One region of the Actimicrobium sp. CCI2.3 genome, then DNA from elsewhere that is predicted to be linked to it. Evidence: predicted binding sites of a transcription regulator. Region 1 holds the regulator's gene; each other region holds the start of a gene.
The links. The regulator FNR, encoded in region 1, switches genes on or off when oxygen is low (the NO sensors DNR and NnrR bind a similar motif). The targets are predictions, from matches to a motif close to TTGATNNNNATCAA.
Positions count from the first base shown of each region.

Region 1 (7,339 bases):
CTGGGGCTGGCAGCTGGTGCTCATTTGCGCGACGATTTCGCTGCCGCTCGGTTTCACGCGCGGCAAGGAATACGCCGAACTCGAATGGCCCATCGCGCTGCTGATTACGGTGGTCTGGGTTGCGTATGCCGTGGTGTTTTTCGGCACGCTGGTCAAGCGCAAGGTCAAGCATATCTATGTCGCCAACTGGTTCTTCGGTGCCTTCATCCTGGCTGTCGCGATCCTGCATATCGTCAATGGCGCGAGCATGCCGGCCTCGTTCACCAAATCGTATTCGGCCTATTCGGGCGTGCAGGATGCGATGATCCAGTGGTGGTACGGCCATAACGCGGTGGGTTTCATCCTGACCGCCGGCTACCTCGGCATGGTCTATTACTTCATCCCCAAGCAAGCCGAACGGCCGGTGTATTCGTACCGGCTGTCGATCGTCCATTTCTGGGCGTTGATCTTCACGTACATGTGGGCCGGTCCGCATCATCTGCATTACACCGCCTTGCCTGACTGGACCCAATCGCTGGCTGTCGTGTTCTCGCTGATCCTGCTGGCACCGTCGTGGGGCGGGATGATCAACGGCATCATGACGCTCTCCGGTGCCTGGCACAAACTGCGTTCCGATCCGATCCTGAAATTCATGATCGTGTCGCTGTCGTTCTACGGCATGTCGACTTTTGAAGGTCCGATGATGTCGATCAAGACCATCAATTCGCTGTCGCATTACACCGACTGGACGATTGCCCATGTCCATTCCGGCGCGCTGGGCTGGGTCGGTTTCATCACGATGGGTTCGATCTATTACCTGATCCCGCGCCTGTCCGGCAAGAACGCGATGTGGAGTCCGCGCCTGGTCGATACGCACTTCTGGGTCGCCACGATCGGCGTCGTTCTGTACATCTCGTCGATGTGGATTGCCGGTGTGATGCAGGGTCTGATGTGGCGCGCAGTCAATGCCGACGGCACGCTGACCTACAGCTTTGTCGAAGGCGTCAAGGCCACGTATCCGTACTACGTGATTCGCGTCAGCGGTGGCCTGCTGTACTTCTCCGGGATGGTGATGATGGCGGTCAATACCTTCATGACGATGCGCGACGGCACGGCGGTCGAGGCACGCATTCCTTCTCTTTTACCTAGCCAAGCCTGATCAGGAGTCATCAATGAAATTTTCCCATGCGTGGATTGAAAAGAATCCGTGGTTGCTGATCGCGCTGGTGCTGGTTGTCATCAGCGTCGGTGGCCTGGTCGAAATTGTGCCGCTGTTTTTTCAAAGCTCGACCACCGAGCCGATCACCGGCCTGAAACCGTACTCGGCCTTGCGGCTGTCCGGTCGCGATATTTATGTGCGCGAAGGCTGCTACAACTGCCATTCGCAAATGATCCGGCCGCTGCGGGCCGAGACCGAACGCTACGGCCATTATTCGGTCGTCGGCGAGTTTGTCTATGACCGTCCGTTTCAGTGGGGATCGAAACGGACCGGTCCGGATCTGGCCCGTGTCGGCGCTCGCTACAGCGATGACTGGCACGCCATTCACCTCAATAACCCGCGCGATCTGGTGCCGGAATCGAACATGCCCGGTTATCCGTGGCTGGCGAAGACCAAGCTGGTGCCGGGTGACGTGACCGCAAAAATGCATGCGTTGCAGCGCCTCGGCACGCCGTACAGCGAACAGGAAGTCAAGGACGGTCCTGGCACGCTCGAAGGCAAGACCGAGCAAGACGCATTGATCGCCTACCTGCAAGGGCTGGGCACATTGATCAAGACAAGGAACTGAGATGGCCATCGCCTTTATTTTTAACGACCTCAGCAGTGTCATGACCGTGGTCAGCCTGACCACCTTCATTGGCATTCTCTGGTGGACCTTTGTGCTCAATCGCAGCGCTGATTTCGACGAGGCGGCACACCTGCCGTTTGCCGATGATGCCGACGGCGGTCCACCCTCTTCGACGGAGAACAAGCATGGCTGACTTTACCAGCGGTTTCTGGAACATCTTCATTACCGTGCTGACCCTGCTGGGCGTGTTCGGCTGCGGCTTGTTGCTGTGGACGCAGTCGCGCCAACAGGTGGTTATCAAGCCCGGTTCCGATGGTCAGGTCGACACTACTGGCCATATCTGGGATGAAAACCTGACCGAGCTGAACACGCCGATGCCACGCTGGTGGATGTGGCTGTTTTATATCACGATCGTCTTCGGGCTGGTCTACCTGTACCTGTATCCGGGGTTGGGTTCCTATCCCGGCAAACTCGGCTGGACCTCGGCCGGCCAGTACACCGAAGAGCTGAAAAAAGCCGATGCCGAATATGGTCCGCTGTTTGACGGTTACCTGAAGCAGGACCTGAAAGTGGTCGCGGCCGATCCGCAAGCCCATGCCATTGGCGAGCGCTTGTTTCTGACGTATTGCTCGCAATGTCATGGCTCGGATGCGCATGGCAGCAAGGGTTTTCCGAACCTGACCGACAAGGACTGGCTGTATGGCGGTGACCCCGAAACCATCAAGACCACGCTGCTGCATGGTCGCAACGGCATCATGCCGCCGATGGGTGCGGCACTCGGCTCGGACAAGGATGTCGAGAACGTGGCGCAGTACGTGCTCAGTCTGTCGGGTGCTACATCGGACCCGATCAAGCGCGAGCTGGGGAAGTCGAAGTTCGCGGTCTGTGCGGCCTGTCATGGTGCCGATGCGAAAGGCAATCAGGCGCTCGGCTCGCCGAACCTGACCGACAAGATCTGGCTCTACGGCGGCAGCGCCGACACCATCATGGAAACGATCCGCAAGGGCCGCAACAACGTGATGCCGGCATTCCAGGATTTCCTCGGCGAGGCCAAGGTGCATGTGCTGGCCGCGTATGTCTGGAGTTTGTCGAATGATCCGGCGGCGCAGAAGTAGCGAGCAGCTGCCGGGCAAGCCGGCCAAGCCGGACAAGTCACCTTTTTTTTCAGGACAAAGCAGTCACTTATGAGCACCCCCGAAGTCTCGGTCATCAAGATGTATGCAGCACGCGAAGAAATTTATCCGCGTGAAATAAAAGGTCGTTATGCGAGCCTGCGCTGGCTCTGCGTGTGGCTCACGCAAGGGGTGTTTTACGGTTTGCCGTGGTTGCAATGGAACGACCGGCAGGCCCTGCTGTTCGATCTGGGCGCGCGCAAGTTCTATATCTTCGGCATCGTGCTGTGGCCGCAGGACTTTATTTATCTGGCGGTGCTGCTGATCATCTGTGCCTACGGCCTGTTTCTGGTGACCGCCGTGGCGGGTCGGGTCTGGTGCGGCTTTGCCTGTCCGCAAACGGTCTACACCGAAATCTTCATGTGGATCGAGCGCCAGATCGAAGGGACACGCAGCGCCCGCATGCGACTCGACAAGCAACCGTGGGGTATCGACAAACTGTGGCGCAAATCGGCCAAGCACTTCGCCTGGGGCGCGGTCGCCCTCTGGACCGGGCTGACTTTTGTCGGGTACTTCACGCCGATCCGTTCGCTGATTGTCGCTGTTGCCAGCCTAGGCCTCGGGCCATGGGAATGGTTCTGGATCCTGTTTTATGCGCTGGCCACCTACGGCAATGCCGGCTGGATGCGCGAGCAGGTCTGCAAGTACATGTGTCCGTATGCCCGCTTCCAGAGTGCGATGTTCGACAAGGACACGCTGATCGTGACGTATGACGCCGAGCGTGGCGAACCGCGTGGTCCGCGCAGCAAGAAAACCGCTGCACCAGCCGCCCTCGTAAAAGCGCAGGGCGACTGCATTGACTGTTCGATGTGCGTGCAAGTCTGCCCGACCGGCATCGATATCCGCGATGGTTTGCAATACGAATGTATCGGTTGCGCGGCCTGTATTGATGCCTGCAATTCGGTGATGGCGAAAATCGATTTGCCGGCTGGCCTGATCCGCTATTCGACCGACCACGCGATCACGAAAAAGTGGTCATTCAAGCAGATGCAGGCACGGGTGTTGCGACCGCGCGTGCTGATTTACAGCGCGATTCTGGCGCTGATCATTACGGCGTTCTTTGTGTCGCTGTTCACGCGCACGCCGCTGAAAATGGACGTGATCCGCGACCGTGGCAGCATGGGGCGCGAAGTCGAGGACGGCATGATCGAAAACGTCTACCGGTTGCAGATCATGAATACCGACGAAGCCAGCCATCACTTCAAGATTTCGGTGGCCGGCATTGACAGCATAGCGCTGGCCTCGCCGGATCAACTCGACCTCGAAGGTACCGGTTCGCGTGCGGTGCCGGTGCGGGTCCGGGTCGCCGCAGGCGAGGGCGAAGCGGGCTCGAACAAGATTCGATTCACTCTTGTCGCGACCGACCATGACAGTCAGCAGGTCACCGAAAAAGCGGTCTTTTTCGTGCCGCGCGGTGCCGGTCGTCCCGACCATGACAGCCACGATAGCCACAGCAAGCACGACGACCATCATTAAATGGAGAACACCATGCATGCCTCAACACTCATTCACAAGCCCGCTCCCTGGTACAAGCATCGCTGGCCGTGGCTGCTCATGCTCGGTCCGTTTCTGGTGATTGTGGCTGGTTCGGTGACGATCTGGCTGGCTGTCACGCATCAGGATGCGCTGGTTGTCGATGACTATTACCGGCAGGGCAAGGCCATCAATCAGGACTTGCGACGCGATCGCGTAGCGACCTCGCTGGGGCTGTCGTTTAGCGGACGGATGGATGCGGTCAGCGATACGCTCAGCGGCACCGTGGTCGCCGGTGACGCACCGGTGCGCGGAAAAATCCGCATTCACCTGGCGCATCCGACCTTGCCCGAAAAGGATGTCCAGCTAGTCACGCCGCTCGACGCCACCGGTCATTTCCGGGTGGCGTTGCCGCTGCTGGACCGCGCCGTCTGGCAAATCCTGATCGAGGACGAACAGCGTGACTGGCGTCTCAATGGCGAGTGGCGCTGGCCCGAACAAACAACGCTGACGCTGGCCGCCGATGTGCCCGCGCCTGAATAGAAAGGCGACACCATGCTGCGACGGTTGATGATGATTCTCTGGCCTTCGTTCCTGGTCGCGATTGCCGCGACCGGACTGTTTTTTTCGCTGTTCGATCCGGCCGAGTTGTGGCTGCGTACCGGTGGTGACACCGGCTTGCCCGACATCGCCTGCTATACGATCGGCTTTCTTGCAAGCTGGTTGTTCTGTGCGCTGTCGAGCATGCTGACGGTTTACCTGGCACGCGGTCCGACTGATCGGACTACGCCGATGTGACGATGGCCTTGGACTTGCAGGTTACATCGGCGTGCAATTTTCCGTTCCGGCCGCCAGCGCCCGCAGCATGGTGACATTGGTCAGGCGGACTTCGCGTTTGTCGACTTCCATCCAGCCCTGTTTCTTGAAGCGTGACAGCAAACGGCTGATGCTCTCGATGGTCAGGCCGAGATAGTTGCCGATATCTTCGCGCGACATGCGCAACTGGAAGCTGGTCGGCGAGTAACCGCGCGCCGCATAGCGTGACGACAGGTTGACCAGGAATGCAGCGAAGCGCTGCTCGGCGCGCATGTTCCCGAGTAACAGCATGACGTTTTGTTCGCGCATGATTTCCTGGCTCATGATGCGGTGGAAGTGATGCAGCAGGCGCGGGATTTCACCGAACAGTTCTTCGAGCCGGCTGAACGGAATTTCGCAGACCTCGCTGTCTTCGAGCGCGACCGCATCACAATGATGGCGCTCGGTACTGATTGCATCCATGCCTAATAATTCACCAGCCATCTGGAATCCGGTGATATGGGTGTCCCCGCTGGGATTGATCTGGAAGGTTTTGAAGTGACCGAATCGGATCGCGTACAGATTGCGAAACGGGTCGTCCATCCGGTACAGGATTTCATCGCGCTGGAGGCGACGGCGGCGTCCGATGATTTCGTCGAGCCGGTTGATATCGCCTTCGTCAAGACCCATTGGCAGGCACAACTGGTGCAGGCTGCAACCCGCGCAACTGGCCTTGAGGGCGTGGATGGTTTGCGCAGGCGTGGTGGGGAAGGTCAGTGGTTGGGTCATGAGTTTGTCTGTTTCACAAAATTGCCGGTAGAGGGGAAGTATGACAGGCCAGGGTGACAATAAGCCACTTTCCGGGTCAATTGCACTTACTTCGGCCATGTTTGAAATCAACGCTTGTCGATCATCGCAAACAAGGCCATCCCGGCCAGCATGGCCGCCACAAACAACACTGCCTGAAAGCCGCCACTGGCCAGCGATGCCAGCGCCGGGCCGGGGCAATATCCGGCCAATCCCCAACCGACGCCAAACGTGATGCCACCCAATACCAGCCGGCGATCAAGTTGGCGTGCGGTCGGGATGTGCATCGCGTCGCCGAGGAACGCTTTGGTGCGACGTGCGCTGAAGCGGAAGGTGATCAATCCGACCGCGACCGCGCCGCCCATGACCAGTCCGAGCGACGGGTCCCAGTTGCCGGCGAGGTCGAGAAAGCCGATCACTTTCGTCGGGTCGGTCATGCCTGACAAGATCAGGCCGAGGCCAAACACCAGACCACACAGCAATGCCGATAGCAGTTTCATCATCGTCCGCTCCTCAGGCCAGCACGTGGCGAACCACATAGACACAGGCGAAACCGGCCAGCATGAAGGCCGCCGTTGCCACCATCGAACGCGGCGACAGCCGCGACAGTCCGCAAACACCATGACCGCTGGTGCATCCCGAGCCGTAGCGGGTACCGAGTCCGACCAGCAGGCCCGCGACGATCAGCGTGGCGGTCCCGGCTTCGATGCGCACTACCGGCAAGGCCGCGAACAGTCCCCACGCCAGCGGTGCGACGACCAGCCCCAGCACGAATGCCACGCGCCATCCGGCATCGCCGCGCACCGGTCGCATCAGGCCACCGAGGATGCCGCTGATACCGGCAATGCGACCATTCAAAAACAGCAGCAACGCGGCGGCGATGCCAATCAGCACACCGCCGGCCAGCGAGGACCAGGGGGTGAAATGCAACCAGTCGATGGTCATCGGGAGACTCCTTTTTCAGGTGGACAAAATTGTTCGTAAAGAACGTGCATGACGGCCAGCGCCTGGGAGCTGGCGATACGGTAAAAAATTTGTTTGCCTTCACGCCGTGTGCTCACCAGTGCTTCGGCACGCAGGATGGTCAGCTGCTGCGACAGCGTCGGCTGGCGGATCCCGGTCAGGGTTTCGAGATCGCCAACGCAGTATTCGCCTTGGCCGATCTGGCACAGCAATAGCAAGCGGGTCGGATTAGAGAGTGCTTTAAGCAATACCGCCGCTTGGGTGGCGGCGGCTTGCAATTGTTCCAGCGGGATGGGGGAAGGCCGGGAGGGTGACATCGAAGGACGACGAAATTTAAAAACACATTATATGTATTTATATTTC
Region 1 covers NZ_JASJWR010000007.1:121,980-129,318, reverse strand. Annotated here, with positions in the region: gene ccoN (cytochrome-c oxidase, cbb3-type subunit I) at 1-1,138, shown strand, start outside; gene ccoO (cytochrome-c oxidase, cbb3-type subunit II) at 1,152-1,766, shown strand; gene QN370_RS06235 (cbb3-type cytochrome oxidase subunit 3) at 1,768-1,959, shown strand; gene ccoP (cytochrome-c oxidase, cbb3-type subunit III) at 1,952-2,881, shown strand; gene ccoG (cytochrome c oxidase accessory protein CcoG) at 2,951-4,414, shown strand; gene QN370_RS06220 (FixH family protein) at 4,427-4,954, shown strand; gene QN370_RS06215 (hypothetical protein) at 4,967-5,209, shown strand; gene fnr (fumarate/nitrate reduction transcriptional regulator Fnr) at 5,231-5,995, opposite strand; gene QN370_RS06205 (YeeE/YedE family protein) at 6,103-6,513, opposite strand; gene QN370_RS06200 (YeeE/YedE family protein) at 6,527-6,958, opposite strand; gene QN370_RS06195 (metalloregulator ArsR/SmtB family transcription factor) at 6,955-7,293, opposite strand.

Region 2 (8,028 bases), on a different contig from region 1:
CTGCGGGTGCGGCACGTATCCGCGTCACGTATCAGGTTGATGCCGACGGCTTGCTGTCGGTCTCCGCACGCGAATTGCGCTCGGGTGTTGAAGCATCAATTGCCGTCAAACCGTCCTATGGTCTGGCCGATGACCAGGTCGCCAAAATGCTGCAGGACTCGTTCCAGTCGGCTGAGACCGACATGAAATTGCGCGCCTTGCGCGAACAGCAGGTCGATGCGGAGCGCATTGTGCTGGCGACCGAATCGGCCCTCACGGCTGATGCCGTCCTGTTGTCCGAGGACGAGCTGGTCGAGGTACGTCAATTGATAGCCGCTGTCCGCGTGGTCGCTGCTGGCGATGATCCTGATGTCATCAAACTCCGTGTCGATGCGCTCGCCAAAGGCACCGATGAATTCGCCGCGCGCCGCATGGACCGCAGCGTACGCGCCGCACTGTCCGGCAAGACGCTGGACCAGGTTTCCTGATTCATCCTATTTATTTTCGAGGTAATTACCGTGGCACAAATCGTCATTCTCCCGCATCCCGTCCTGTGTCCTGAAGGCGCCGTCATTGATGCGCCGAAAGGCAAGTCGCTGTGCGACGTGCTGCTCGACAGCGACATCGACATCGAGCACGCCTGTGAAAAATCCTGTGCCTGCACGACTTGCCATATCGTGATTCGCGAAGGCTTTCGCTCACTCGACGAGCCGAGCGAAAAAGAAGAAGACTTGCTCGACATGGCGTGGGGACTCGAAGCCAATTCGCGCTTGTCGTGCCAGGCACTGGTCGGCGACGTCGATCTGGTCATCGAAATCCCGAAATACACGATCAATCAGGTCAGTGAAAATCATTGATTCACTCGTTGATTTACTGATTGATTCACCGTCAAGGAGAAAGCCATGAAATGGACTGACACCATCCGCATTGCTGAAGAGCTGTGCGATAAATATCCTGACATCGACCCGCTAACTGTGAGGTTCACGGACCTGCATCAGTGGGTCTGTGCGCTCGATGGATTCGACGATGAACCGGACCGGTCGGGTGAGAAAATTCTTGAATCGATCCAGATGGCCTGGATCGATGAAAGTCGATAGTGATGTGACGCCGCTGTCGCCGGTGGCTCTTTGTTGACGCCACCAGCGAGTCAGTTGCAGTCATCTGTCAAGACTGCCCGAATGTCCGATGACGCCTTGTTTTTTCAGAGCTGGGCCAAAGCGGGCTGAGGCGCGGACCACGCTTCTGCATCGCATCGGTCAGTAAAAATTCATCGCGAATAACTTAATGCGTCACCAGTTCGTAGATGACTTCTTCGCTCTCGATCAGGTCCAGGAAATCATTGAGTGCATCGTCGTTCTGGGTGCTGGTCCAGGTTTCTTCGGGATCGGCAGCGAACATCGGTTCGATGGCAATATCCAGGAACTGGCCGTCTGGCAGTTTGATGACCTGTCCGCCAGTGGACGTCCGGACCAGTTCCCAGTCTTCGGGGATGGTCATGTCTAGTTTAATGGTGACGGTTAATTTTTTCATGGGAATTCCTCTGGTGGTGGTGTGCTGCGGTGTGTCGATGCAGGCTAGGGGAACGCAAGCAGGATCGATGCGATATCAACTTGCGTAAAAAGACGATGAGGGTAGCAGGAGTCGGCACTCCGGGTGAAATCGCAGAGGAGTGCGTGATCGATGGACTGCTGGACGCCACTGCATTGGAACTACTGTCGTCAGCGTGTCGATGGAGGATGCTCTTTGGCTAGGGTGGTGTCTCGGGTGCATTGATGTGATGCCAGAGGATGACATCGTGTTATGCGCGCCATGTTGTACAACACGACGATGGTAGCGGTCAGGATCGTGTTTTACATCCTCAGCTGTGCGATGGTGTTGCTTGATTCCAGTAGCGACCTCCCTGCAGCACTGATGTTGTTGAAGCCAACATCCAGCTCTGTGATGGTGTTGTTTGCCGCGAGTGCCTGCGCCCCTGCATCGCCGATGAGGTTGTTATCCAGGTCCAGCTGTGTGATGGTGGTGTTTGCTGCAAGTGCCTGCGCCCCTGCATCGCCGATGTGGTTGTTACCCAGGTGCAGCTCTGTGATGGTGGTATTCGCCGCCAGTGCCTGGGCCCCTGCATCGCCGATGCGGTTGAAAAAGACTTGCAGCTCTGTGATGGTGGTGTTTGCCGCCAGTGCCTGCGCTGCTGTATCACCGACGTTGTTGAAACTGACATTCAGATGGGTGATGGTGGTGTTTGTCGCCAGTGCCTGCACCCCTGCATCGCCGATGAAGTTACTGTGCACAGACAGCTGTGTGAGGGTGCGGTTTGTCGCCAGTGCCTGCGCACCTGCGGCACCGATGCGATTGTTGTCTAGCTCCAATTTTGTGATGGTGTTGTTTGCCGCTAGTGCCTGTGCCCCTGCAGCGCCGATGCCGTTGAAATTAACCTTCAGATTGGTAATGGTCTCGTTTGCTGCCAGTGACTGCGCTCCTGCATCGCCGATGTGGTTGCCACTTACATTCAGATCAAACCGGGTCAATAGCCGATTCCCCGCACTCATCGCATTGGTCGCATCCAATACTGCGGCAAAGCTTTCTGGTACCTCACTCGCATCGAGATCGACTGTGCGCAAATGCGTGGCACCGGCAAGGCAATCCAGTAGGATTTGACGCCGATCCGGGGAGGCAATATCAAACAGATCAGCTCCAACATGCGTATTGCGGTCAATCAGTTTATTTACTTGCACCCGGAATTTTGCATCGTTCAACCGGGAGGATCGCGCCAAATTGGTAATGCTGTTACGTGTCATTCGCAAGGCTAGTACCACTTGCTCGGGTTTTCGCATGGTGTTATCACAACACTTGTTCAGTTCTTTGTTCACGCTCCGTAACCGCGTCACATCCTGGATCGATGTAACACCTCCCAAGGCATCTCCTATGATTCTCTCCAAAATGTCAGCCGGTAAGATTGTTGTTAGTGATGTTGGTGAGATTTGCTGAACTGTAATTGCCCTTAAAACAGACACCCTTGCCCTGTATTGGGCAAGAAGGGAAGGGCGAGGGTTACCCGTGCCGCTCTGCAGCTTTGCGCTGATCGCCGCATCGGCTTCACGCGCGCCTTTGGTAGTGAGTGCATTGAGTTCAGGGACGTTCTTCACAAAGGAGGGGCGATGAAATGTAAGGAATGGCATAGTCTGTTTCGCAGTGGATTAACAATGAATCATTGACGCTTGCTGATTATTGGATGGAGTGGCTTTGTCCTATCCCGATACTATTTTTTATCGCAGCAAGTTGATGATGGATAAGTGTTTCGGGGTGACGAAGGTTCCACGTTGACGGCAAAATAATTCCATGCAAAATCAGCCTTCAACGACCCTCTCACGCTACGCCTCCAAGGGTAAGCTGATCCTGCCAAAAGGTCGGGGACTTACCCGGCATCCTGCGTCGATTGATCCACATCAAGGGAATGATGGCTTTGATTTGCTACTTTGGCGCATCGTTTATCGCTATTGGAAACTCATCATGTTGCTGCAATCACGCCATCCGTTTCCCCGTTTCATACTGAAGGGGAAATCCCTGCTACCCATTGTTCAGGGCGGCATGGGAGTCGGTATTTCAGCCCATCGGCTGGCCGGCACCGTCGCCAGCCTCGGTGCGATCGGTACCATTTCCAGTGTTGACTTGCGTCGGCATCACGACGACTTGATGGCACAAAGCGGCAAGTCGCGCGACAAGGAACTGATTAACGCGGTGAACCTGATCGCGCTGGATCGCGAAATCACCGCAGCACGAGCGATCGCCGGTAATGCCGGCATGGTCGCCGTCAATACAATGCGTGCGGTGGCCGATTACGCTGCCCACGTACGCCAGTCATGCGAAAGTGGTGCCGATGCAGTCGTCGTAGGTGCGGGCTTGCCGCTGGACTTGCCCGAGCTGACCGCCGGTTATCCCGATGTCGCCCTTATTCCTATCTTGTCAGACTCACGCGGAATTGCGCTGGTCATCAAAAAATGGATGCGCAAGAATCGTTTGCCGGATGCGATCGTCATCGAAAGCCCGCGCTTCGCAGGTGGGCACCTGGGTGCGATGAGTCTCGATGCCGTCGATGATCCGCATTTTGCTTTTCCGACTGTGCTCGAAGAAACACTGGCATTGTTCAAGCAGCTAGGCATCGAGCGTGAAAAAATTCCATTGATCGTCGCTGGCGGTATCCACAGCCATGAACAGATTGGTGACTTGCTTGCACTGGGTGCGAGTGCCGTACAGCTCGGTACGCCCTTTGCGGTAACGCAGGAGGGCGACGCCCATGCCAACTTCAAAAAAGTTCTGACAGAGGCCAGTGCCGACGACATCGTCACGTTCATGAGCGTGGCAGGTCTGCCGGCTCGGGCAGTGCGCACACCGTGGCTGGAGAATTATCTCGGCAAGGAATCCAGACTGATGGCAAAAGCCAGTCCCAAACAATGCACGGTCGGCTTTGATTGCCTGCATCAATGCGGCCTACGCGATGGCAATGGCAAGGCAGGTCAATTTTGCATCGACACGCAACTGGCATTTGCCATGAACGGCGATGTCAAACGCGGACTGTTTTTTCGTGGTTCGGAAAGCTTGCCGTTCGGTTGCGAGATCCGTTCGGTTCGTGATCTGATGGATTATCTGATGACGGGTCGCTTCCCTGAACTCCGTCAGGCCTTGGGTGCCTGACTCGCCTTGTTAAAGGGACGCATCCTGGATGCCGATGCGCCACTTCCTCAGTCGGTCAATTCGTAAGCCATCACATGCGAAAACCCGCCATCAACATAGATGATTTCACTGGTAATACCGGCCGCCAGATCCGATAGCAGGAATGCTGCCGTATTGCCGACATCCTCGATCGTCACATTGCGTCGCAATGGCGCACCGCGTGCAGCCATGGCGAGCAGTTTGCCAAAATCCTTGATGCCACTGGCCGCCAGCGTCTTGATCGGACCGGCAGAGATGGCATTGACACGGATGCCTTTCGGCCCGAGCGACTCGGCCAGATAGCGCACGCTGGCTTCGAGCGATGCCTTGGCAAGACCCATTGTGTTGTAGTGCGGTGCGATGCGCACGGCACCCAGATAGCTCAGTGTCAGCGCCGCCGCATTCGGTCGCATCATCGGCAGTGCTGCCTTGACCATTGCCGGAAAACTGTACGCAGACACGTCATGGGCGATCTGGAAGGCTTCACGCGACAAGCCCTCAAGAAAGTCGCCGGTGATGGCTTCGCCGGGGGCAAAAGCGATGGCGTGCACCAGCCCGTCCAGTTGATCCCAGTGCTGTGAAAGTTGCTCGAACGTGGCGTTGATCTTTTCGTCGCTGGTGACATCGCAATCAAAGATGAGCTTACTGCCGAACTCCTTGGCGAATTCACCAAGGCGGTCACGAAAGCGTGCTCCAACATAAGTGAACGCCAGTTCTGCGCCTTCGCGATGACATGCCTTTGCAATGCCGTAAGCAATCGAACGGTGGGACAACAGTCCCGTAATCAGGATTTTTTTCCCTTGAAGTGAAGCCATGGTATTGCCTGCTCTGTTGTGGGAAGGAACGGTTTGGCAAGAAATTTGCCGGTGACAGACGACGGCAGATTAGCGAATTACCAGGACGGGCAGCGTTGAATGCGCCAGCACTTTCTGTGTCTCACTACCGAGAAAGAGTTTGTTCAAGCCCTTGCGCCCATGCGACGCCATGATCACGACGTCGCACCCTTGCAGGTTGGCGACATCGATGATTTCTTCGTACGGGCTAAACGATTGACGCACATGTGTTTCGCAGCGCACGTTGGCAGCACTGGCGGCGTCGGCGATTTTCTTGACATTGGATCTGGCAAGTTCCAGCATCTGTTCCTGATAGGCGCTCGCATCAATCGTGATCGCCCCTTCGGACATCGGTGAATAAGGAAACGGTTCGGCAACCGACAGACCAACCAGGCGGGCATCCGTCAACTGGGCAAATTCAATGGCAGTACGGATGGCTTTGTCAGACAGGGCAGAGCCATCAGTGGGGACGAGAATGGTCTTGAACATGATGTTTCCTTTCGGGGGGATGGTGGCGTAGAAGAGGACCAGGTGATGCTAGGGAATGCAGCCCGACAGTTCGTTGATGCAGGTCAAAAATGACCTGGTTATCCAGCGCATTTTCGATTACTCAGGTAATCGACCATAGTACAGGCAAAGTATCTGCCAATTTCTATACCTTCGTGATAGGTAATGAAATTGACAGGTAGTTAGCCACACATTAAAAATGTACTCACTGACTTGAGCAAAGAGATTCAGATTTATATTGCCATGGATGCGCCACTACGGAGTGTGTGTGATTCAATACGGTTGTTTCAGCTTTATTCTAAATTTTTATTAAAGATCTGCTGATGTAATCGATTTCGTAAAATTCGGTATCGGTAAAATAAATGACTTTGTTTGTACTGGATTTTATAAAAGAAATTCAATTAGCGCGCCTCTGCCGCAGAAAGAAAATAATTCATAAGCAAAAAAACAACTACCGATGTTAGTCAGTAGTTGTTTCATTAATACTGGAAAATATATTTAATAAGCGAAAATAATATTAATACAGAGAAATTTTTAAATTAGGTCCTATAGGTTTTAAGTCGGGGATAAGATTGGGTGAGGAGATAAATTGGACAGTAGAGGTGCGCCCAAGAATAATTGCATCACCTAAACTTATCGCGTCAATTCCATTGCTGGGCTCGCCATTGAAGATCCCGTTAGTGATATTGTTGGCAACGATTTGATAGGTCGTGTTCGCAGCCAACTGCACTTTCGTAATCGGCACATAAGTAAATGAACTGTGATCTGATCCAGTTGTGGTTACGCTGGCAGAGGCTCCAGTTACAAGCGTGCCAGATAGACCATCCCCACTAACTTGATAAATATTTACCTGATGCGTGTTGTTCATCCCGTCGTTCAGATAACCGAGATCAGTAACAAAGACACTTTTTGCACCAGTGGTAAAGGTTTTACCAAGAATTAAGCGGGATGTATTCTTCACGAATTGGGGGGGCGAAGCAAATTTCATTGCCTCAACAGGGACTGGATAATCGATCCAGTCGCATGCCGACGTGTAGTTTTGCGTTGATCCGATCTGGTTTCCAGATGCAGAGCTCAACGTACCTTCTGAAACACTAAAGTTGCGGTCGAACTTGAAGACCGGATCGGCGGTGTTTCCGAAAGGGCCACCTGTCGGGTAAGCTGTCCAGTAGACCAGATTTGGTCCGTCCATGAATGAACGCATAGTTTTAGTCTTGCCAAATTCTCCCCACGCGCTTTGAAATTTCACGGCTAATTGAGTGTCATCCTTATTCATATCGAAAAAGCGTGACAGAAATGGCATGCCAAAGACATAGCCAATATCCAAGATATGAAACGTACCCATCTGTTTCAACGAAAAAGGGTATCCGAGACTATAAGCGAACGCTAAGCCCGCACCAGTCGGCTCTTCCGAAACGCCTGGACGATAGGTCATTTGATAGCGGTAGCTAGATCCTTTTTTGGCGGACGCTTTCGCGGTGACCTGAGTGAGCCTGCGGCTGTGGCATGTGAACACGGCGTCGGTAAGCAACGACACTACGGCGTCCCGGACATCGCTGGCATACGTATAGTCGACCTTTCCCGAGTGCATGGGCCTGTACTGTTCCGGCAAGTTTTGGAATGTGGTTTCACCATTCGTGGGCCCGAAAATGGCCTTCAAGATTTCCTTGAAGCCTGCTCCGTCGGCAGCCAAAATATTGACCTTAGCGGCATTCTCGCTGCAATTGCCGACAACATTTTTTGCGACACAGTCGTTCAAAGTTGGCGCGTTGTATGACAGCAATAAACTGTACTCGTCGCGGTTCGAGCCGATAATGGAGGGCCTCACGTCGACAGATGTTGGCCCATTGTTCAGAATGTCCACTGGTTGTGCAGTCAGCAGTTTGCCGTCTATCGGCGGCGCGACAACGGAAATACCTAAACCCACAGGTGTTGAGTCTACCGATATGCCTGAATTTGAATAGGCGGCACCGATGATGCCGGGGGAGAGCGCGCGCAATGC
Region 2 covers NZ_JASJWR010000004.1:107,345-115,372, forward strand. Annotated here, with positions in the region: gene hscA (Fe-S protein assembly chaperone HscA) at 1-467, shown strand, start outside; gene fdx (ISC system 2Fe-2S type ferredoxin) at 498-836, shown strand; gene iscX (Fe-S cluster assembly protein IscX) at 882-1,076, shown strand; gene QN370_RS03840 (hypothetical protein) at 1,261-1,509, opposite strand; gene QN370_RS03845 (hypothetical protein) at 1,830-3,155, opposite strand; gene QN370_RS03850 (nitronate monooxygenase family protein) at 3,487-4,668, shown strand; gene fabI (enoyl-ACP reductase FabI) at 4,716-5,501, opposite strand; gene QN370_RS03860 (universal stress protein) at 5,571-6,008, opposite strand; gene QN370_RS03865 (carboxylesterase family protein) at 6,544-8,028, opposite strand, start outside.
Region 2: a site for FNR is predicted at 6,082-6,095, ahead of QN370_RS03860 (universal stress protein). Genes of this name have one in related genera too.

Region 3 (8,028 bases), on a different contig from region 1:
CTTGGGCAGAGTCATTTTATGGGCAGTCCGAACGTGTTCGGCGGCCAGGTACTGGGTCAGGCGTTGCATGCTGCGGCGCAGACCGTGCCGCAGCGCCGTCCGCACTCTCTGCATTCATTGTTTATCCTGCCTGGCAATCACCGGTTGCCGATTGAATTCGAGGTCGAGCGCGTTCGCGATGGTGGCAGTTTCAGTACCCGTCGCGTGGTTGCGTTCCAGGACGGCAAACGAATCTTCGTCATGTCGGCGTCGTTCCAGGATGAGGAGGTTGGGTTGTCACACCAGAAACCGATGCCGGAGGCACCTGATCCCGAAACACTGCCGTCGGCGATTGCGGGATGGAAGGAGCGCGCCAAGGCGAGCGGGCGGCAATTCGTGCCGGTTCCAGCCGATTTCCGGATGGTTGGCGGTGCCGATCTGTACGGAAATCCCTCGCGCGAAACCGGCAAGCAGGTCTGGCTGCGCGCACCGATGATGTTGCCCGACGCGGCGCTTGTGCACGAGTCCTTGTTTGCCTATGTGTCCGATTACAGTTTTCTGGTGACCGCTTTGCAGCCGCACGGCGTGACGCTGGGTGACCCGCGCTTGCAGATCGCCAGCCTTGACCACACGATATGGTTTCATCGGCCATTCCGGATGGATCAATGGCTGCTCATTTGCATGGATAGTCCCAATGCGTCGGGCGGACGCGGGTTGGCACTTGCGTCGGTGTATGACCAAAAGGGACAGTTGGTGGTCACGATGGCGCAGGAGGGATTGATGCGCCTGCGTGAAAAAAAATGATGCACAGGGAGGGCGCGGCCAGACCGCTTACTCCCTGTCCGCTTTAACGTTCAGTCAGCTGTGTGCTTCACAACCCTTGGGCATCAGAGAGCGTGCCCGGTAAGCTTCGATGAAATCGTCGAAGCTGCCGGTTTGCTCGTTTTCCATACGGGTCTGTTCGTCGATTGATCGGCGAGCCAGTTCGTGGAACGTATCGAGCTGGGCTGGCGTCAACGGTCTGGCCCGGAATTGCGCGGCATGTGCATGGCTTTGCGCCAGCGAAAACTTCATGAACGAGTTGTCATGTGCACGCAATGCGTCGAGCACCCGGGCCGACGGGGTGCAGTCCGGATCGCGTAATTTGGCGCGCTGCATGTCGAGCGACGCATGGTGCGCACGGTCGTCACGCTGGGCATCGAGTAACGAAGCGGCAGAGGCAATCCGGTCCAGCAGTTCGACACCCCAGTCTTGCAGCGTCACTGCGGCACCATCGCGCTGCAGGGTCAGTCCGGGCAAGCGACCACGCTTGACGGTATCGGCAAAATTGGCCGTGTTCTCGCGGCCTTCGGATTCGCTGGTCATCGGACTGTCGTCGAGTGCGCAAAATAGCAGGAAGGCGTCCATGAAGCGCCCCGTATCGAGGTTAAGTCCCATCGCTTCAAACGGATCGACGTCGAGGCAGCGCACTTCGATGTATTGCACGCCGCGAGCACACAACGCTTCGACCGGACGTTCGCCACTGTTGATGACGCGCTTTGGCCGGATCGTCGAGTAATACTCGTTTTCGATCTGCAGCACATTGGTACTGATCTGAATCCATTCGCCATTGCTGTCACGCCGGGTACCCAGCGCGACATACTCCGAGAACGGTTGTTTGACTGCCTGCACCAGATTCTGCATGTAGCTGGCCAGGTCGTTATAAGGCGGTATCAGCCCGGCCTGCGCGTCGTTCTGGTAGCCGAGATCGCTCATGCGCAGGCTGGTCGCATACGGGAGGTAGAGCGTGTCGTCGGACAGCACGTCGAGCTGGTGCGGTTTGCCGCGCAGGAAGTCGCTGGCCAATGCGGGCGAGGCACCGAACAGATACATCAGCAGCCAGCTGTAGCGTCGAAAATTGCGGATCAGGGCAATGTAGCTTTCGGACTGGTACTCGGTGGCCGAACCCGGTGACTGTTCGGCTGCCTGCAGCAGTGGCCAGATCGATTCCGACAACGAAAAATTGTAGTGAATGCCCGCGATGCACTGCATCGGTTTGCCATAGCGCAGCGCCAATCCGCGCCGGTACACATGCTTGAGCATGCCGATGTGCGACGTGCCATACCAGGCGATCGGTATCGTTGCTTCATCGGGAAGATGGCATGGCATCGACTCGCTCCACAGCAGCTCGTCGTTATTGACTGCATAAAAATAGCGATGCGCGGTGTCGAGCTCGGCGAGTGCATCGGCAATGTCATGTTCGGCCGGCGTGATGAACTCAAGCAGCGATTCGGAATAATCAGTGGTAATCGTCGGATGGGTGAGCGCCGCGCCGAGGGCGATCGGGTGCGGCGTCAATGCCAGCGCTCCGGTCGCGTCTACCCGCAAGGTTTCCCGTTCGATGCCGCGCCGGCCCTGTGACAGCAATGCGCGATGTGCATCAGTCGACAGCAATGCCAGCCGTTGGTGAAAAAGATCGCTCAATGGGATTTCCTTAAAATCGTAGGCGCTGCCGATCCGGCGCGCCGTGGTCGCAGAGAATAACCGAAATCAGTGTCTCAGGTTTTGGCTGCGGTTTTGGCTGCAATGTGTGCGGCATCCAAAAAAAAGCCCGCACACCAATCGGTGTACGGGCAAAACCCTAGGAAACGCTAGCGAGAGTGTAAGGCGCAAGGATGACCGGTTAATGACATCACCAGTGCAGGCTTCAGCTACACTATTTGCTCAAAAAAGTTCTGCTGCGAGTTTCCGGGACCCACGATGCCAGATATTGACTCATCAATGCCTTCAGTTCTTAACGCCGAGGCCGCGGATCTGGTCCGGTTGCTGGTCGCCGGACTGGACGAACAGGCGCTGATCACCCTCGATGCCAGCGGACTGATCGTCAGCTGGAACCGGGGTGCCGAGTTGCTGACCGGTTACTGCAACAACGAAATTCTGGGGCGGCATGTCAGTTGCCTCTATCCGCCGCGCCATATCGCCGGCGGCGCTCCCGAATCCGATCTCAAGCAAGCTCGCTGTCGAGAAAAATTCTGCCACGAGGGCTGGCGCATGCGTAAAAACGGCGCACCCGTCCGGGTCAGCATCACGCTGCGCAGATTAGTCAACGTCCGCCATGAAGTGCTTGGTTACGGCCTGATTCTGCGCGATGCGGCCGAAGACGGATCGGCAATCCCTGCCGCCGTTGCCGGTACAACCAGTATGCTGGTTCAGGCAGTCACGATGCTGCAAACGGAAGTGACCGAGCGACGGCGCATCGAGCATGAACTGTTGCAGTTGCAAAGCTTGTTGCGCGAACTGGCCGCGCACCAGGATCAGATCAAGGAGGACGAGCGCAAGCGCATCGCCCGTGAAATCCATGACGAACTGGGCCAGAACCTGCTGGCCTTGCGGCTCGATGTGTCGATGCTGATGGCCCGTTGCGCCAGCCGTCATCCGCATCTGGGTCAGAAAGCCGTTGCCGCGCTGGGCCAGATCGACGCGATCATGAGCTCGGTACGCGCCATCATCAACAACCTGCGGCCAGGAGTGCTCGATTTCGGTCTGCAGGCAGCGATCGAATGGCAAGTCAGGGAGTTTCAGCGCCGCAGTCTGGTGGTGTGCGAGCTGCATGTCGATCACACGGAATTTGAACTGGATGACCATCGGGCTACGGCGCTGTTTCGTATCCTGCAAGAATCGCTCACCAATATCAATCGGCATTCGCAGGCCAGCCGGGTCAGCATCGCACTCAAGCGAAGTGGCAATAAGCTGTCGTTATCGATTACCGACAATGGCATCGGCGTGCGTCCCGGTTGCCGACGCAAGGCTAACTCGTTCGGGCTGGTCGGTATTGCCGAGCGCATCCATTACCTCAACGGTGAACTGACCATCGACAGCACGCGCGGACGCGGCACGACGCTGCGGATGACCATTCCGATCCTGCCTGAGGAGGAGTGACAGCTAGTCGATCCCGCCGACGTTGATCTGCCTCATGCTGGCACCGCCAGCCGGATGCTACACACGATAAGGACGATATGGCATCGTCGTTATCTGGAAGGGGAGTGGCATGCCTGATGGGATCGACACCGGCACCGGACTGACCCGCGAAGTCGTGCAGCAGCGCCTGCGCGATGGCGGCTACAACGAGTTACCCGCTGCGCGACCGCGCTCGCTGCTGGCGATCGCCTGGACCATTTTGCGTGAGCCGATGTTTTTGTTGCTGGTGGCCTGCGGCGGTATTTACTTGCTGCTGGGCGAGCGCGAAGACGCGGCCATCCTGCTGGGTGCGGTCGTGATCATCATGACGATGAGCTTCATGCAGGAGCGCAAAAGCGAACGGGCCATCGAGGCGTTGCGCGACTTGTCGAGCCCGCGCGCGCTGGTGCTGCGCGAGGGCCGGCAACAGCGTATCGCCGGTCGTGACGTGGTGCGTGGCGACATCCTCTTGCTCGCCGAAGGCGACCGCATACCAGCCGATGCGCAACTGTTTGCCGGACAAGGGTTGGGTATTGACGAATCGCTGCTCAGCGGCGAATCCGTCGCCGTGCGCAAAGTGCCGTGTGCCGAACTGGCCACGCAGATGGGCCAGCCCGGCGGCGATAACCAGCCTTTCCTGTATGGCGGTACGCTGGTGGTGCAGGGCACCGGCCGGGCCTGCGTGCTTGCAACCGGCAGCGCTACCGCGCTCGGGCGCATCGGTCAGACGCTGTTATCACTGGACGACGAGCGCAGCCAGTTGCAGCGCGAAACCGCGCAAGCCGTGCGGACGGTGGCGTTGTTGAGTCTGGGACTGGTACTGCTGCTGACCAGTTGGTACGGCATCACGCGCGGCGACTGGCTCAATGGCATCCTGGCCGGACTGACGCTGGCGATGGCGTTGTTGCCGGCAGAGCTGCCCCTGATCCTGACGATTTTCCTCGGACTCGGTGCCTGGCGCATCGCGCGCCAGCGCGTGCTGACACGGCGGATCTCAGCGATCGAGATGCTGGGTGCGGCAACCGTGCTGTGCGTCGACAAGACCGGCACGCTGACGCAAAACCGGATGGCGGTGGCGCAGGTTATCGTGGCCGAGGCCATCCATGTATTCGGCGAGGCGGGATTGGCGACGCCGGCGAGTTTTCCGGAAGCCTTCCACATCACGCTTGAATACGCGCTGCTGGCCAGTCATCGCGAGCCGTTCGATCCGATGGAAAAAGCCATCCGCGAGGTCGGGCTGGCAGTGCTCGACGGGACCGAACATGTCCACGATAGCTGGACACTGATCGACGAATATCCGTTGTCACCGGCGTTGCTGGCGATGTCGCGGGTCTGGCAATCGCCCGACTGCACCCAGTACGTGATCGCCGCCAAGGGGGCGCCGGAAGCCATCATCGACCTGTGTCATGTGTCCCCCGAGGCAGCACGGCGCATCACCGCCCAGGTTAATCTCGCCGCTGACAACGGCTTGCGCCTGCTGGCCGTGGCAAGGGCATCGTTCAGTGAGCATGACTTGCCGCCGATACAGCATGATTTCGATTTTGAATTTCTCGGCCTGCTGGCGCTGGCCGATCCGTTGCGACCAACCGTGCGTCCGGCGATTGCGCAATGTCACGCAGCCGGTATCCGGGTCGTGATGATCACCGGCGATTATCCGGCCACCGCGCTAAGTATCGCTGCGCAAGGCGGGCTGGACGTCTCGGCGGGTGTGCTCACCGGGGCGGAGCTCGATGGGCTTGATGACCGTCAGTTATCGGCGCGGCTGGCGCAAGTGAACGTATTTTGCCGGGTCCGGCCAGAGCAGAAACTGCGACTGGTGCAGGCATTGCGGCAACACGGCGAGATCGTGGCAATGACTGGCGACGGCGTCAACGATGCGCCAGCCCTGAAAGCAGCACATATCGGCATCGCGATGGGCGCACGCGGTACCGATGTCGCGCGCGAATCGGCGGCGCTGGTGCTGCTCGATGACGATTTCGGTGCCCTCGTCGGTGCCGTGCAACTGGGACGACGCATCGTCGACAACATCCGCAAGGCCGTGGTGTTCATCATCGCGGCGCATGTGCCGATCGCCGGCATGTCGTTATTGCCCGTGATGCTGGGCAGGCCGCTGTTGCTGCTGCCAGTGCACATCGTGTTTTTTGAATTGCTCATTGATCCGACCTGCTCGATTGTCTTCGAGGCCGAACCCGACGAAGCCAACGTGATGCAGCGCCCGCCGCGCCCCGCCGATGCACGCATTTTCGACCGGCAGCTGTTGGTGCGCGGGTTGGTTCAGGGGCTGGGTTTGCTGACGGTGCTGATGCTGATCTACCTGCTGGCCGGTGCGGCTGGTTTCACTGAAGGGCAAATCCGTGCAGTGACTTTTGCTTCGATGATTGTCGGCGACATCGGGTTGATTTTTCTGAACCGCTCGGCGTCACTGCCGTTGTCAGCGGCAGTGCGCCTGCCCAATCCGGCGTTGTGGCGGGTCGTGATCGGGGCGCTGTTACTGCTGGCGCTGGCGTTGACGATGCCTTGGTTGCAGGAGTTGTTTCATTTCAGCGTACACCTATCGTGAGAAAGTCGTGACAGTTGACCTGATAAGTCCGTCATGTCCACGCAATGTCTTTGTCGTTACGCAGTATTGTGGTGCTCATTTCAGGAGGATTTATGACGACATTAAATGACCTACCGAACAAACGTGAATCGTTGAATATTCGTATCAAGCCAAAAGAGCGCAGCCTTATTGATCGTGCAGTGACGGCGCGGGGGAAAAATCGTACGGACTTTATTCTGGATGCGGCCCGACTAGCTGGTGAAGAAGTATTGATTGGTCAGGAATTGATTCTCGCTAGGCCGACAGCGCATGCGGAGTTCGTGACCATATTGGACCGTCCGCCAAATCCCAATGCACGATTGCGTAAAACCTTGCAGACATTGCCACCATGGGAGCATTCGTGACGTTGTCCGCCCCGGAGTCACTGGCAGTCCATCACGACCTGAACGGTTTTGGTTCAGATGTTGAAAGTCTGGATGTGTGGCTGAAAACAAAGGCAATGAAAAACCAATTAAACGGCGCCTCCCGTACTTTTGTTTTATGCGAGGGCGATCGAGTCGCCGCCTACTATGCGTTGACACCAAGTTCCGTTGCGGCAGGGGATGCGTCCGATCGTTTTTGCCGCAACATGCCCTCGGCCGATCATCCTGTTTCTTATTTTGCCGTCTTCCCCGCACCGCGCACCAGCACCCGCTCCATCAAATCAAACACACCCTGCGTCAGCAGCGCCAGCACCGCCGCCGGGATCGCACCGGCCAGCATCATGGTGTTGTCGTTGAGCGCCAGACCGATGGCAATGCGTTCGCCGTAGCCGCCGGCACCGATGAAGGCAGCGATGGTGGCGGTGCCAACGCTCATTACGGCAGCCGTCTTCAGACCCGCCAGGATTACCGGCAAGGCTAACGGCAAGTCAATGTGCAGCAAACGGTCGCGCCGCGACAGGCCCAGCGCCAGCGCCGCCATGCGCAATCCGGCGGGCACTTGCAGCACGCCGGTGCAGGTATTGCGCACGATGGGGAGCAGGGCATACAGGAACAGCGCAATCAGTGCCGGTACCGTGCCGATGCGACCGAGCAGCGGAATGAGCATCGCCAGCAAGGCCAGCGCCGGGATCGTTTGAAGCACGCCGACGAACGCCATCACTGCTTGTCGCAAGCGCGGCACGAACGCCGCCAGTACGCCGAGCGGGATACCAAGCAGGCTGGCACAGCCGATAGCCACCGCCACCAGCACCACATGCTGTCGTGTCAGGCGCCAGAAATTTTCTCCGAACAGCTTGTCGAGAAAGCCGTTGTGCGCAGCAGGCGCAGCCGTCGACGGCGTGACAAACTGCGTGGCCACGGCGGCAAACGATTGGCCATCGAGTTCGACTGCCGCGTTCATCGCAATCATGCGCGGGTTGTCAATGCGCCCTTCAAGTTTGCCGATGGCCGTCCAGGCGGCCGGAAAGCGCTGCGGCAAGTCAAGCCGGTACAGCAGCACCGCGTCATAGCTCGGGAAAAAATCGCGGTCATCGTCCAGCACGCGCAACCCCAGTTTGCCGATCTTGGCATCGGTCGAATAGATATCAATGA
Region 3 covers NZ_JASJWR010000001.1:55,045-63,072, forward strand. Annotated here, with positions in the region: gene QN370_RS00255 (acyl-CoA thioesterase II) at 1-783, shown strand, start outside; gene gshA (glutamate--cysteine ligase) at 838-2,442, opposite strand; gene QN370_RS00265 (histidine kinase) at 2,740-3,897, shown strand; gene QN370_RS00270 (cation-translocating P-type ATPase) at 4,007-6,475, shown strand; gene QN370_RS00275 (DUF1778 domain-containing protein) at 6,568-6,858, shown strand; gene QN370_RS00280 (glycine betaine ABC transporter substrate-binding protein) at 7,109-8,028, opposite strand, start outside.
Region 3: a site for FNR is predicted at 3,920-3,933, ahead of QN370_RS00270 (cation-translocating P-type ATPase). Genes of this name have one in related genera too.

Region 4 (8,028 bases), on a different contig from region 1:
TGTCGCAAAATACGTCACTCGGCTTGCTGCAAGCCGCCAGCGAAGCACGCAAGCGGGCACGCAGCCTGAGTACTCTGTTTTTTGTCGCCACCGAATCCGAAGGCGTCGACCTGCACAGCAAGGACTTGATTGCCGCCGTCACCGGTGCACTCGCGCAAAACCGGCTGACCATCGCTTACCAGCCCAAGGTCGATGTGGCCACCCAGCGGGTGGTCAGTGTCGAAGCACTGATCCGCTGGCCAGCCGATCTGGCACCGGCACTGAGTCCGATGGTGATCGTCGAAATTGCCGAACAATTCGGCATGATCAAAGAACTGACGCGCCACGTGCTGCATACGGTGTTGCGGGAGTACACGACGCTGTTGGCGGCGACCGGCTTGCCACGTGTCTGGATCAATCTGTCAGCGGGCACGCTGGCCGACCCGGGTCTGCCCGAGTTTTTGCAGCAGGGACTCGACATCTGGTCAACCCGCGCCGACGTAATCGGTCTTGAAATCACCGAAAGCGCCGTCATCGCCGATATCGAGCAATCCATCGAGATGATGCATGCACTGACCGAGCGTGGCTTTGAACTCGCCATTGACGACTTCGGCACCGGCTATTCGTCACTGGCGTATTTGCGCCGGTTTCCGATCAGCGAACTGAAGATCGACAAACTCTTCGTCAGGCACATGCGCAGCTCCGTACCGGATACGCAGCTGGTGCGTACCATCATCGACCTGGCCCACAACTTCAACTTGAAAGTCATCGCCGAAGGGGTCGAAGATCGGCCTACGCTGGACTTGCTGGCAGAAATGGGCTGTGACCAGATCCAGGGTTATGTCTATGCCAAGCCGATGCCGGCCGCCGAACTGGTGCGCTGGATCGCCCGCTTTCATGGCGAACTGGCGGGCGAATAACCGGCCCGTCAGGCGGCGCGATGATCATCGAGGTGGTACACAGCACGGTGGCCATTAGCGCCGCATCGCACCGCATTGCCGACATCATCGGCACCATCGACGGCATCGCGTTTCAGACCAATATTCTGGCGCTCAATGCCGCCGTCGAAGCCGCTCTTGCCGGCGAGCAGGGACGTGGCTTTGCCGTCGTCGCCACCGAAGTCCGTAACCTGGCACAACGCTCGGCATCGGCAGCACGGGAAATCAAGGAGCTCATTGGTGACGCGGTAAATCAGGTCGAACGCGGCTCGCGACTGGTCAACCAGACCGGCGATACGATGCAGGAAATCGTCGAGAGTGTGCAACGAGTCACCGAAGTCATCGGCAACATCACCCAATCGAGCATTGAGCAGGCGACTGGCATCGAACATATTAATCTCGCCATCGCCGACATGGACCAGGGCACGCAGGAAAATTCCGCGCTGGTGGAAGAAGCCGCTGCCGCTGCCGCAGCCCTGCGTGAACAGGCGGGCAACCTGACCTTGGTGACCAATACATTCAGACTGGGCACAGCGAACTTGCTCAGCGCACCAGCCTGACCGCAGGTTTTACACGGGTAGCGCAGCGGTCAATCCTGCCGCCAGACTTATGCCCGTTTTATGTGAACAAGATTGTGCATAACCATGTGGAGTACCTCCGCACGCCACGATCTGTCGGCATTTGCAGGCCTGCCTGATTTTTAGGCAGCGATGCGGATTGCGCCAAACCGTCGCCGGTATCACCACATCAGATCGTCGGGTATCTGGAACGCTGCATACGGATCGTCGGCATCAATCTCGGTGCTGGCCTTGTTGACCCGCACGACCATCGAGGCATCCCGCTCCGCGATCTTGTCGGCAATAATTCGCGGCACCAATTCAACGACCGGTCCCTGACAAACAATCACCAGCCGGCCGGCCATCAAATGCGACTGGACCGTCGCCGACACGTAGAGCCGTTCGATCTTGTTGCCGTGGGTGAAATTGTAGGCAATGTCGCCAGCGCCTTTGCTCTGGCGATTTTTTTGCACCATCTGGGCAATCTGCGCGACGATCGCTTTTTGCGTCGCGGCAGCATCGCGCTGCGCATTGAGCTCACGCGCCCGTTCGGCGTTCTTGCGCTGTGTCTCAAGAGCGGCCACACGTGACTCATCGACACTCTGCGTACCGGTCCGGCGTTCAACCTTCTTCTGTTTGTTCTTGTCCTGATTCGCCAGTTTGGCTTTGTTCTTGTCGACCAGACCGGCTTTCAAAAACTGTTCTTGCAACGAGGCCATATCTGCTGATCCATAAAAAAGTGGTGGGCCGGCCCACGCGAATCCGCCGGCCAGCGACAGCATGAAGCATAGCAAACATGTCGCTTCCATCAGCATGAAATCGCGGCGACACCAGCACTCGGCGTATCCCGTAGGCGAATCAGCGCGGACTATCTTTAATTTGCACGACCATTTACCACGATACGAAAAGCCATTTTCATATTGCGCGATGCCCGCCAGAATAAATCACCGAACTCATTTCATTCATTGAAAATCAATCCCATATTACAAAATCTTGAACATAAGGTACTGAAAATAATAAGATTAATTTAAGTCATCTGTCTTATATAAGACCTAGTCGATTTGAAAAAAATTCGTTATGATTCTTGTCATGCAGTCGCGCTTCGCATTCATGGCAGCGCTCCCCGGAGCAGCAAAATTGAAAGCACGGACGTTCAGACCCTTTTTTTAGTCTTACTTTTTTCAATCTCACTTTTTACTATTTAGGATATGCCATGTCACAGTACCAAGACGACATCAAGATCATTGCCGGCCTGAAAGATAAAGAAGGTAGTGCCTGGAATGCGATCAACCCTGAGTCCGCTGCGCGCATGCGGACACAGAACCGTTTCAAGACCGGTCTGGACATTGCCAAGTACACCGCCAAGATCATGCGTGATGACATGGCCGCCTACGATGCCGATTCGTCCAAGTACACCCAGTCGCTGGGATGCTGGCACGGCTTTATCGGCCAACAAAAGATGATCTCCATCAAGAAGCACTTCAACAGCACCGAACGTCGCTATCTGTACCTGTCAGGCTGGATGATTGCCGCGCTGCGCTCCGAGTTCGGCCCGTTGCCAGACCAGTCGATGCATGAGAAAACCGCTGTTGCCGACCTGATCCGCGAGCTCTACACCTTCCTGCGCCAGGCTGATGCGCGTGAACTGGGCGGCCTGTTCCGCCAGCTCGACAATGCCGAAGGTGCCGCCAAACAAGCCATCCAGAGCCAGATCGACAACTTCATCACCCATGTCGTTCCTATCATTGCCGACATCGATGCCGGTTTCGGCAATGCGGAAGCGACCTACCTGATGGCCAAGCAGTTGATCGAGGCAGGTGCCTGCTGCATCCAGATCGAAAACCAGGTGTCCGACGAAAAACAGTGCGGCCATCAAGACGGCAAGGTCACCGTCCCCCACGAAGACTTCCTCGCAAAAATCCGCGCGGTTCGCTATGCCTTCCTTGAGCTGGGTATCGATGACGGCATCATCGTTGCCCGTACCGACTCGCTCGGCGCTGGCCTGACCAAGCAAATCGCGGTGACCCGCGAGCCGGGTGACCTCGGCGACCAGTACAACTCGTTCCTCGACGCCGACGAAGTCTCGGTTGACACAATGGGCAACGGTGACGTGGTCATCAAACGCGACGGCAAGCTGGTGCGTCCCAAGCGTTTGCCGAGCAACCTGTTCCAGTTCCGCGCCGGCACAGGCGAAGAGCGTTGCGTCCTCGATTGCGTGACTGCCCTGCAAAACGGTGCCGACTTGCTCTGGATCGAAACCGAAAAGCCGCACATCGCCCAGATCGGCGGCATGGTCAGCGCGATTCGCAAAGTCATTCCCAACGCCAAGCTGGTCTACAACAACAGCCCATCGTTCAACTGGACACTGAACTTCCGCCAGCAAATTTTCGACAGCATGAAAAGCGCTGGCAAAGATGTGTCCGCCTACGATCGCGCCCAACTGATGAGCGTCGACTACGACACCACCGAACTGGCGCTGGCTGCCGATGAAAAAATCCGTACTTTCCAGGCTGACTCAGCCCGCGAAGCCGGCATTTTCCATCACCTGATCACCCTGCCGACCTACCACACGGCCGCCTTGTCGACCGACAATCTGGCCAAAGACTACTTCGGCGAGCAAGGCATGCTGGGCTACGTGGCCGGCGTGCAGCGCAAGGAAATCCGCCAGGGTATCGCTTGCGTCAAGCATCAGAACATGTCGGGTTCGGACATCGGCGACGATCACAAGGAGTACTTCAGCGGCGAAGCAGCGCTGAAGGCATCGGGTAAAGACAACACGATGAACCAGTTCTGATTCATGACCGGTTCCTGCACGCCGATTAGCGTGTAAAACAGTTCAGCCAAGCGTCCAGTGCGAGACGCAACCGGACTTCACCACCTGATCTGCTAGCCCTGCCCTGACGACCCGATTGCGCCTGCAACCGGGTCGTTTTGCATTGGCCCCCGACGATGCCTGCGCGCGCCGCTAGCGCATGGTCTGTCCACCGTTGACATCGATGGTCGCACCGGTAATAAATCCAGCTTCCTCGGCAGCGAGAAAGACAACCGTGCGACCGACATCGGCGGCGGTACCCAATCGTCCGACCGGAATGGCGCCAATGATGGTTTGCAGTGTGTCTTTCGGGACTGCGGCGACCATCTCGGTATCGCAGTAGCCCGGGGCGATTGCATTGACCGTGATGTTCTTGCGTGCTCCTTCGAGCGCCAGCGCCTTCGTGAAACCCAGCACACCGGCCTTGGCTGCGGCGTAATTGCTCTGGCCAAATTGACCCTTCTAACCGTTGACCGAACTGATGTTGATGATGCGACCGAATTGGCGCTCGCGCATGCCCTCAACCACATGGCGACACATGTTGAACATCGAGCCAAGGTCGGTATGAATGACCCGCCACCACTGCTGCGGTGTCATGCGGTGCAACACCGCGTCGCTGGCGATGCCGGCGTTGTTGACGAGGATATCGATAGGACCCAGTTGCAGTTCAACCCGGGCGACACCCGCTCGGCACTGGTCAAAATCCGCCACATCCCACTGATAGACCGGGATCGATGTCTCGTTGGAAAACGCCTGTGCTGCACCGGCATTGCTGTGATAAACAGCAGCAACCTGATGTCCTGCCTCATGCAGTGCCATGGCAATGGCTTTCCCGATACCGCGTGTTCCCCCTGTGACGAGTGCGGTCCGACGCATGGCTTTCTCCTTGTGAGCGACGGCAAAACCGGATGGCTTTTGCACGCATCTGAAAGGCCAAGTGTGCATCCCTCCGCGCTGGTGATCTTGAGAGAAAACAAGGACCGCGCAGGTCGACACCGATCACCTGTTACGGCATCAGACTCCCTGCACAGCGATGTGATACACCGCCCACGGGCACAACGTAAACCGTTCGGCCAGCGGCCTTGCCGCCTTGTCCGGAAAACGGTCCGCGTCATACACGGCCCAGAGTGGTCCGAGTCCGCCCAGCGGTAACGCTTTTGCATCCAGGGTGGTGGCGACGATGAAGCGGTACTTCACCATGTCGGCAAAAGAGACTGCCACCACGTAACCATCAATTGCGCGCAGCAACACGCGGCCCTGGCCAGTGGTCGTCGCCCCCGCAGCATGGAGTACGTCGGCCAGCAACGGTCCACCCAGCACGTGGACTTTGCCGTCATATTCGAGCGTGGGCTTGATCGTGATGGACGGCAAAGCACGCAGCGCGGCGAAGTCAAACGTATGGGCACGGTCAAACGCAACGCCCTGCTTTTTCATCAACTGGTCAAGTGCCGGATCAAGCGGACCGCGATTACCTGCACCGATTGTTCCGGTCAATGTCAGCAAGGTCGGACCGGTCATCATCGCTGGTGTGTTCAACGGCGTGGCGACACCGCGCGCGGTGGCGAGACCGAGTCCGGCAGCGGCGAGGAAGTGGCGTTTATTCACGGGAAATCTCCGGCAGATGCATCGGTTTGATAGGGATGAGTGCGTAAGGATAGCCAGCGCAGGGCGCGATTGCCAGATGATTCACGTCCAGTCGATGGATTGCGAGACAGACGTTGATCGTGACGAGAGGCAAGTGGCCTGCATCATGGGACGCAAGGGTGATGGCGAAAGACGTTCGGAATGTTAACGGTTGGGCTGCAACGGATCACGGATTTTGCGGCTCGGATGCGGTCTTACAGGAATGGTGATGTTTGTATCCAATGAGGTGGGGGTGGGTGCTGTTGCCTTCGACGGGAGGGTACCGACGCCACGCAGCTCTTGGCCATTAGCCGGTTCTTGCCTTTTAAAAGCCCTTCGTTAAAAAGGAACGTTTTAGTTTGAACATGCCACTGAGATACAAGCAGATCATTCTGGCCTGCCCCGAAATCAATCTTGATTGTCAGTTATCAGACACCTCCACTACTTTAAGGATTAATCATGGCTATTTCTAAAGTTACCAACTACAAAGGCACACTCAACCAGACAGCTGAACAGATGACCGCCAACCTCAACGAAGAAATCAATGCAGGAAAAGGCACACACAACCATAAAACACTTAGTGAGACTGCTAAACAGATCACCTCCAACCTCAACGAAGAAATCAATGCAGGAAAACAGACTGAAATCAGCTGTCGACAGTTCGGCGGAGGGCCACTAAAGCTTGATGATACCTGGGGCAACAAGCCAATACCCTTCGGTGATGACTCTGAAATAGGGGCACATGAACCTGATACAAAGCCAGCCCGAATGATTCCTGTCATAAACGTACCAGGCCTTGCGGGAAAAGGCTTGGAAGACGCTAGCTCATTAATGAAAGCAAGGGACTCAGGAGATCAACATGATCAGCGTAAGGCAATCAAAAGTACGGTAAACGATTATCTTGCTACCGGAGCCTCGCAAGAGGACGCCGAAAAGTTACAGCGCGCCTTGCGACATCTTGTTCATGGACACACTCTAAACAGTGAAGAACACAAAATAATTAACGACGCTCTGAAAAAAATATCTAGCGTACAAATCCCTACTCCCTATGAAGTGAACGGAGACAATCGTGTATAAAATTCAACCCGGATATTGCATAAAAAGTAAATATTGGTGAATCCGCCCGGCAGCGAAAACTTTTTGTACCAGACAGGCCGAACAGACACACCCAACTTGAATGGCTAACGATCCGTGGACGAAAAAGAATTCGCCCTGCAGGGCAGCCGGATCGATGCATTCTGCTGGTAAGTGGCGATGTTCGAGGTACCAATGCGGATGGCTGTAAGAATCGACGCATTGTCTCGCTCACTGGTACCGAATTTTTAGGCAGAGAAGCTAACCTGTCGCCACATCATGCATCACGATGTGGCGGCTCAAGTGATGCCCGCACCGTTTGATTCCTCATAAACCATGAGTTCGGAAGAACCGAAAAATGATCACCGCCTGTTTAGTGACATGGTGGCTGCGGTGATGAATTCCGGAAACGACCATGCCACATCGGGCCTGAAGACATGCCACTACAGTCAGGTCTGCGAGCAACGCTGCGCTGCCCGTTACGTGGTGTGCGGCGCACCTGATAGGCGAGCTGTGGCACGCAGAGCATCGTCCTGTCAGCGTGCACCTATCGACGCAAAGCCAGCGGCCCGATCAATGCGCCGATACTCGCCGGAATCAACATGCCCAGCACGTACCAGAACGCGACAAACGGTGCTGCAATTTCCGGACAATGCAGGCAATAGACCACCGCTGCGCTCGCTCCGGCCGTGAAGCCGGCGGCGGCACCCGCCAGTCGCAACCGGGTCGGTGCCCGATCACGCATGACCTTGAGTATCGCCACAAAAATCGGCAAGGACAGCCCGGCGATCAGCAGTGAACAGGTGCGCCAGGTCTCTCCCCAGAACAGCCTGGCGCGCTGGTCCGGTGCGGCTTCCGTCAGTGTCAGCAGCGCCATCCCGGCCATGATGAGTACGGGTATCGCGATCAATACCGGCAACATCGCGAGACGCGCACCGGGTAAGGAGAGATGCTTGCAGGCGATTTTTCCGGACAGGACCAGCGCCGCGACAAAGACCACTTTCAATACGAAGACCGGCTGCGCGGCGACCGCCAGCAAATCCTG
Region 4 covers NZ_JASJWR010000001.1:44,829-52,856, reverse strand. Annotated here, with positions in the region: gene QN370_RS00245 (EAL domain-containing protein) at 1-899, shown strand, start outside; partial or broken gene QN370_RS00240 (methyl-accepting chemotaxis protein) at 911-1,477, shown strand; gene QN370_RS00235 (DUF2058 domain-containing protein) at 1,657-2,193, opposite strand; gene QN370_RS00230 (isocitrate lyase) at 2,688-4,268, shown strand; partial or broken gene phbB (acetoacetyl-CoA reductase) at 4,440-5,162, opposite strand; gene QN370_RS00220 (molybdopterin-dependent oxidoreductase) at 5,301-5,891, opposite strand; gene QN370_RS00215 (hypothetical protein) at 6,369-6,986, shown strand; gene QN370_RS00210 (DUF1109 domain-containing protein) at 7,531-8,028, opposite strand, start outside.
Region 4: a site for FNR is predicted at 2,497-2,510, ahead of QN370_RS00230 (isocitrate lyase). Genes of this name have one in related genera too.